Regions from separate parts of the Rhizobium sp. R339 genome, predicted to be linked through region 2. Evidence: riboswitches for the same ligand, from Rfam matches in the RefSeq annotation. Region 2 holds a riboswitch; the other holds the start of a gene.
What was found. A riboswitch is a leader RNA that binds a small molecule or an ion and turns the genes downstream of it on or off. The one in region 2 is predicted to bind FMN.

Region 1 (3,602 bases), on a different contig from region 2:
CCTAGCGGCTTCCAGGCCTTCCGGCTCGACGCCCTTCGATCCCGAACGGCTTTCCGGATAGTGGCCGATATGGGCGACGGCGCGTTCGAAGGAAGCGCCCGATTCGTAAAGAACCTTGCCTGTCTTGTCGAAGATGGTGAAGCCGCGCGACCCACCCTGGTAATCGCCTTCATTGGCCACGACGAGGCGGCTGTCGTCCAGCCACTTCACGGCGTCCGGCTCACGCAGCACGCCCTTCGATTCGCCCGTGAATTTCAGGGCGCCGTCGCGCTTGGTGTCGATGCCGGAGAGATCGACGCTGCCGGCGGTAAAGTGCGTCTTCACCTGCGCCGTGTTGGCGTCGATGATGACGATCTCGTTGTTTTCCTGCAGCGTCAGGGCAATCTCGTTCAGGCCATTGAAGGAGACGAATTCGGGCTCCGGATCTTCCGGGGCAACGCCCGCAAGCCCGGTCAGCGTCACGTGCTTGATGGTGCCGCAATCGACGGTGCCGTTCTTGACCTGGAAGACGGCGAGGTCGCCGGCCGGCATCTGCGGGATCTTGCCGTCATTGACGTCTTCGTCGCGTTCGTTCTCGATCGCGATGGCACCAAAGGTCTTGTCCTTGTTGAGGGCGATCGAATCCGGCTGGCCACCGAGATCGCAGGTGCTCTCGATCTTCTTCGTCGCGACGTCGACGATCGCCAGACGGCCCGAAGGCTTGGCCTTGCTGTCGGAGGTGTTGACGGCAACGAGCGCCTTGCCGGCGCTGGAGGTGACCGATGTCGGCTCGCCGTCCATCATCAGCGCGCCCCCGGCCTTCGGAGCCTTGGCGTCGGTGATGTCGATGAAGCCGATCGCGCCAAGCGGGCTGTCGCTATAGATCAGCGTGTTGCCGTCGTCGGTCGCGGTGATGATTTCGGCGGAGGTCGGCGAAAGCTCGTCCTTGTCACCAGGAAGGTTCTGGGCGACCGGGAAGGAGGCGATGCGGTTGAAAACCGGCTCGGCCGCCGCCGGGAAGGCAGCGGATGCGAAAAGCATGGCAGCGAACGCTGCTTTGCGCGATGAATTTGTCATGGAAATCCCCCAATGTCGAAAGATCGAACAGAGGGGTTTTGCTGGACTGCCATGACAGAGACATGACAGTCCGCGTCATTTCAGGGGCTTTGCGTCAGGACGCTTGCCTTTCCCGCCGCATCTCGCTTCGCATGATGAAGAGCGATGCGCAAAGGATGAGCGCAGCGCCCAGCCACAGATAGCCGGCCGGCGCATAGCCGAAGAACAGCCAGCCGGCGAGCACGTTCAGCGGCAGCTTCAGATCGTCGAATGGCTGCACATAGGCGGCGTCGGCGCTGGCATAGGCAAGGGTCAGCAGATATTGCGCCACGACCGTCAGGAGGCCCGCCAGGAGGAAGAGCGCAAGTGTCGTGCCCGTCGGCACCGTGAGGTCCGCGGCAAGCGCCAGGCCGCCGTTGATCGGTGTCAGCAGCACCAGCAGCCAGACGGTGATCGTCTCGGGCTTTTCGATGCCGGTCAGACTCTTGGTGATGAGAGACGATGCGCCCCAGAGCAGTGCGGAGAGAACCGGAAGCAGTGCGGCCCAGGTAAAGCTGTCCGACCATGGCTGGAGGATGATCATCGCGCCGGCAAAGCCCACACCCGTCGCCGCCCAGCGGGCCGTGCCGACGCGTTCGCCGAGGAAGAGGCGCGCGCCGAGGATGATGAAGAAAGGCGAGGTCATGACGAGTGCGATCGCCTGCCAGATCGGCACCGAGGCGAGACCCAAAATCCAGGCCTCGACGCCGAGCGCGGCAAAGATAACGCGTACGACATGCCGCCATGGATAGTCTGTTCGCATGGCCGAGAGACCGACCTTGCGCAGGAAGGGCAAGGAGAAAAGGAAGGCGAAAGCATATTGCCAGAAGGCTGCGGAGGCTGGCGGAAAGGCGAGCTTCATCGTCAGCCATTGAGTGACAACATTGAGGAGCGAGAAGGCCACGCCTCCAAGCACCATGAAAGCTGCGCCGGCAAAGGCGCGGGAACGCGGGATTGCAAGGGAATTCTGATTCATGTCTTCCATCCAAAATAGGAACCAAACATAAATCAGGACGCATGAGGCGATGGCACGCAGGCCGGCAGTCCCCTGCCCGCACGCGGCCATTCTCATTCTCTTTCATCCGGACTGTGACCGTCGGCTCCGGAATCGCACCGGATCTGCTGACCCCTCCCCGGCCAAGGCTTCGGAAGGCGCTCGCGGGCTCAGGCCGCAGCCCTTACCGCCGGTGGGGACTTTCACCCCGCCCTGAGAACAGCATTGTTGGTAGAACAAAGTGCTGCATGCGGCAAGCGGCAAAACAAAAGGGGTCCGGCAATGCCGAACCCCTCGAAATCCTGCTCAGCCGTTCTCGTTTACGGCCGGCGGACGATCAAATCAGCCGTTGACGGCGTCCTTCAGGCCCTTGCCGGGCGTGAACTTCGGCACGTTGCGGGCCGGAATGTCGACTTCAGCGCCGGTCGACGGATTGCGGCCCTTCGTTGCAGCGCGATGAGAAACGGTGAAGCTGCCGAAACCAGCGAGGCGGATATCGCCCTTGTTCTTGAGTTCGGCCTGGACAACGTCGAAAACCGCGTCAACAGCGGAAGCCGCGTCAGACTTCGTCAGTCCTGCCTTTTCGGCCACTGCGGACACGAGTTCATTCTTGTTCATGTTTCCACCCCTTTCTAAATGGTATGAAACGACTCAAATGTAAGCTAGGCGCAGAATAGGTTTCATCAGGCCCGCCGGAAACCCAAAAGCCCTGCAAATCAAGGAAAAGCAAGCGTCTCCATGACGTTTTCACAAAAAAGGCTGGCGTTTCCGCCAGCCTTTTCTCGTCTTTTGCGCGAATTGGGCACAAATGTGGCAAATGCCACTCAATGCGCTATGGCCGCGCCCGTGTCGTCGAGACCTTCGACCGAGGTGATGACGGGCGTTTCCACCGTGCCATCCCACTCGATCGGCTCCGGCCGGCGGATCAGCGCGTGCTTGATCACCTCGCCCATCCGGGAGACCGGGATGATCTCCATGCTGTTCTTCACGTTGTCCGGGATCTCCGCCAGGTCCTTGGCGTTCTCCTCCGGAATCAGCACCTTCTTGATGCCGCCGCGAAGCGCTGCGAGCAGCTTTTCCTTGAGACCGCCGATCGGCAGCACACGGCCGCGAAGGGTGATTTCACCGGTCATGGCCACATGCTTGTTCACCGGGATGCCGGTCATGATCGAGACGATGGCGGTTGCCATGGCGACACCGGCCGAGGGGCCATCCTTCGGCGTCGCGCCTTCCGGCACGTGCACGTGGATGTCGTTCTTTTCGAACATCGGCGGCTCGATGCCGAAATCGACGGCGCGCGAGCGGACATAGGAGGCCGCTGCCGAGATCGATTCCTTCATCACGTCCTTCAGATTGCCGGTGACCGTCATGCGGCCCTTGCCCGGCATCATCACGCCTTCGATGGTCAGCAGCTCGCCGCCGACTTCCGTCCAGGCAAGACCGGTGACGACGCCGACCTGATCCTCGCCCTCGGCTTCGCCGTGGCGGAAGCGCGGGACGCCCAGGTAATCGGCGATGTTGGCGGCCGTCACAT
Region 2 (3,602 bases):
CTTCCGATGCGCCGGGCGGGCTCGACAAATATTACGCCGATTGCGTGATCGGCGGCCCCGGCGCCTTCGTGCTGCCGGTCCATAAGATCGAGGATTTCGCCATCGCCGTGCGCCGCAAGCTGGTGCTTGAGATCAGCGGCCTTCCCCCGCCGGCAAAGGCGCGGAAGATCGCCGGCCTGCCGACGACGGATTGCCTGATCGGCGAGAAGCAGTGGCGGGATATATTCGAGCGGTGAGCGGTGGCGTGTGCCTCGCAAGGAGCGATGCCGGAGCGCGTCCTTCGAGGCTCCGGCCGTTGGCCTGCGCGCCTCAGGATGAGGGGCGTTGGAGCGTGCCGCGCCCTCAATTAGGGGCGTTGGGGCGTGCCGCGCCGTCGAACCAGGGGCGTTGGCGGCAGGCGCCTCAATGACGGGCTGCTGCGGGATCAAGGCGCTCGTGAGCAACCGACGCAAGATCCTCCGCCTGCTTTTATCAGCGCGGCATTCTCCAACGCTCCTCATCCTGAGGAGCGCAGGCCAGAGGCCGGAGCCTCGAAGGACGCGCCGCAACAGTGCGTCCTGCCGCAAATCTCAGCAGTGACGATCCTGCCGCTGCCTATAGCGGCAGCTCCCGGCCGGCCTGTTCGCTGACCATGTATTCGGCGTACCAGTCCGGCCAGTTCTCGTCGTATTTGCCGCCGTTGCGTTTCTCGTGTTCGCCGTGGGCGCTGGCTGCGCGGCGGAGCGCGGAGGCGAGGTCGCTCGAGGTCGAGAAGGCCGTTTCTTCGGCGTCGATGCGGCCGGGCAGGCGGGTGGTGACTTCCTGGAACAGCCAGCCGTTGCCGTCCGGATCTCTGAAGGAGGCGAAGGAGCGGTAGCTACGGTGCTCGGGATCGCGGCCGGCGATGCGCAGGCGCCCGAAGAGATAGGGTTCGTCCTTGCCGGCATAGACGCCGGATGCGTCGTGGAAGACCTCGCTCACCGCGACGCCGCGGGCGATGAGATCGCGGCGGGCGGCCTCGATGTCGGAGACGATGAGGTAGAGGCCCTGGGCGGAGCCGGGGGCGGCGGCGGTCACGTTCTTACCGAAGATGATGGCGCAGCCGGAGCCGGGCGGGGTGAACTGGATCACGCGGAAATCGGCGTCATTGGCGAAGTCGGCGTCGAGCCGCCAGCCGAGGCCGTCGTAAAAACGTTTGGCGCGGTCGACGTCGGAAACGGGGATGACCACCACTTCGAGCTTGGTGTCGGCGGGCCGTGTTCTGATGGATTCTGTGGGGGTTTCACTGCGCATTGCATTGCTCATCTTCAGCTCCCTCAAGGTTTGGACGCATTAAGAATGGCGATACATGTCGGGTCGAGTGGACCACAGCGCGGGCGAGGCGTCGAATCAATTCTTCCCTTCGCAAGGAGAAGACGGCGGGCTGGTCCCGCCGCCTGTTGCGCGGTTCCTTATGCCGCAAGAGCGGCGCGCGTCTTGCCGATCATCAGGGCGGCGCGGGCCGCCTCGCGGCCTTTCTCGACAAAATGCGCGCGGTAGATCTGCGTGTGGTGCTCGGTTTCCTGATAGTGATGCGGCGTCAGCGAGACCGACAGGACCGGGACGCCGGTATCCATGCCGGCGCGCATCAGGCCATCGACGACGGCCTGGGCGACGAATTCGTGGCGGTAGATCCCGCCATCGACGACGAAGGCGGCGGCGATGACGGCGCCATAGCGCCCGGACGCGGCAAGATCGCGCGACAGCAGCGGCATTTCGAATGCGCCGGGAACGTCGAACACGTCGATCTGCTCAGCGGGAATAAGCTGCTGGAAACCTTCGAGCGCACGGTCGACGATATCGGCGTGCCAGCCGGCTTTGACGAAGGCATAACGGGTGGGTGTCATGGTAATCTCCTTTGGCGTACAGACACGTCACCCAAGGCGATCACGAACGTTCACCGGCTGCCGGCAAGGGCAGCAGGAACGCGCGTTCTCTTTCATCCGGACTATGACCGTCGGCTCAGGCATCTCACCTGATCTGCTGACCCTTCCCTAGAGAAGGCGCTCGCGGGCTCGCAATCGAAACTGCATACCGCCGGTAGGGACTTTCACCCCGCCCTGAGAACGGCGCGACAATAGGGGCAAGGCGGCGCGCTGGCAATAGGGGGGAATTGGTTCTGAGGCGGTGTGGGCCGCAATCTCAGGGGGCGTCATGCTTCGGCTGATCGTCCTCTACCTACCTATCCACAGGCGTGATGGAAGCCACTTGCCTTTCGCTTGCGCTCAAGGCGCTCGTCGCTTTCGCTCCTCACCCCCCTCATCTGCCCTAACGGGCATCTTCTCCCCGCTGGGGAGAAGGGGGAGCAAGCCGCACGGGTTTTCATTCCATTGCGAACGTTCCAAAGGGAGCGAGACGTTGCGGCGATTCCGCTTCTCCCCGGCGGGGAGAAGATGCCGGCAGGCAGATGAGGGGGTGAGCGGCCGAGCCGCGAATGCACGGAGCGGAAGCGAAGGCACAATGGCGAGTGGCGTTGCAGCGGTTTAGTAGCGGCACCGGTGCCGACGATGCGAGGAGCGGCTTCCATCGCCCTTGCTCAGCGCGCGCCTCCGCCTACATCCTTCCATGAGGACATTCACGCCGAAACAGCATCACGCGCCGTCCCGCATCAGGCGGGGCCAGCCGCCACTATTATGGGAGGGAGGCATGCCAGAGTCTTTCGTCGTGCGCCGCGAGGCGCATATTGCGGCGCCGCCGGCGGCGGTGTTTGCGCTGATGACCGATCCGGAGAAGATTCTGCGCTGGATGGGAACGGAGGCCGAGATCGAGCCGGAGCCGGGCGGGCTCTATCTCGTCAACGTCACCGGCGCGCGCTTCGCCAGAGGTTCGTTTCGCGAGGTCGTGCCGGTGCATCGGCTTGCCTACAGCTTCGGGTGGGACGGCAGCGAGGTGGTGCCGCCGGGCTCCAGCCTGGTCGAGATCGACCTGATCGAGCAGCCGGACGGGACGTTGCTCCGACTCACCCATAGCGGCCTGCCGAGCGAGGAGCAGTGCGCCGGCCATGCCGAGGGCTGGGCGCATTATCTCGGACGGCTCACCGCGGTCGCTGCCGGCCGCGATCCGGGTCCTGATCCTTTTTACGGAAGGACATGAATGATTTTCCGCGGGCGCGGGGCGCTTCTCAAGCGCTTGCCGCTGCGGGAAAAACGGCCGGCCGGGCTCCGATCGGCCGTCAAAAAGCACGGTTTTTTCACCTGCAAACATGAATGCCCGGTTCATCTCCAGTTCAATTTGCCAACCCTAAGGTGGGTACGGCTGGATGAAATGGAGTTTTCGATGAAGGCACTTTCTATCGCGGCTGCCTTGCTTGCTGGCAGCCTCTCGATCGGCACAGCGCAGGCGATGCCGATGGGAACAATCAACGTCCCGAGCAAGGTCGCGAGCGATGTCACGAAGGGCGATGTCACCAAGGTCGACTACGCCTGCGGCCGCGGCTGGCACCTGACCCGCTGGGGCGAATGCCGCCGCAACTGGCGCCGCCCGCCGCCGGTGGCTTTCTATGGCGGTCCGCCCCGCTGGGGGTGGGAACGCCGCCACCGCGACTGGGATGGCCCGCGCTGGCGCCATGAACGCCGCTGGGACCG

Region 1: another riboswitch for FMN. It lies ahead of ATY76_RS24170 (DMT family transporter); the one in region 2 lies ahead of ATY76_RS03730 (6,7-dimethyl-8-ribityllumazine synthase).

The regions. Positions count from the first base shown of each region.
Region 1 covers NZ_LOKV01000024.1:266,242-269,843, reverse strand. Annotated here, with positions in the region: gene ATY76_RS24175 (esterase-like activity of phytase family protein) at 1-1,056, opposite strand, end outside; gene ATY76_RS24170 (DMT family transporter) at 1,151-2,059, opposite strand; FMN riboswitch at 2,141-2,293, opposite strand; gene hupB (DNA-binding protein HupB) at 2,411-2,686, opposite strand; gene lon (endopeptidase La) at 2,893-3,602, opposite strand, start outside.
Region 2 covers NZ_LOKV01000001.1:766,032-769,633, forward strand. Annotated here, with positions in the region: gene ATY76_RS03720 (DUF1194 domain-containing protein) at 1-236, shown strand, start outside; gene ATY76_RS03725 (VOC family protein) at 595-1,284, opposite strand; gene ATY76_RS03730 (6,7-dimethyl-8-ribityllumazine synthase) at 1,431-1,865, opposite strand; FMN riboswitch at 1,946-2,090, opposite strand; gene ATY76_RS03735 (SRPBCC family protein) at 2,665-3,111, shown strand; gene ATY76_RS03740 (hypothetical protein) at 3,295-3,602, shown strand, end outside.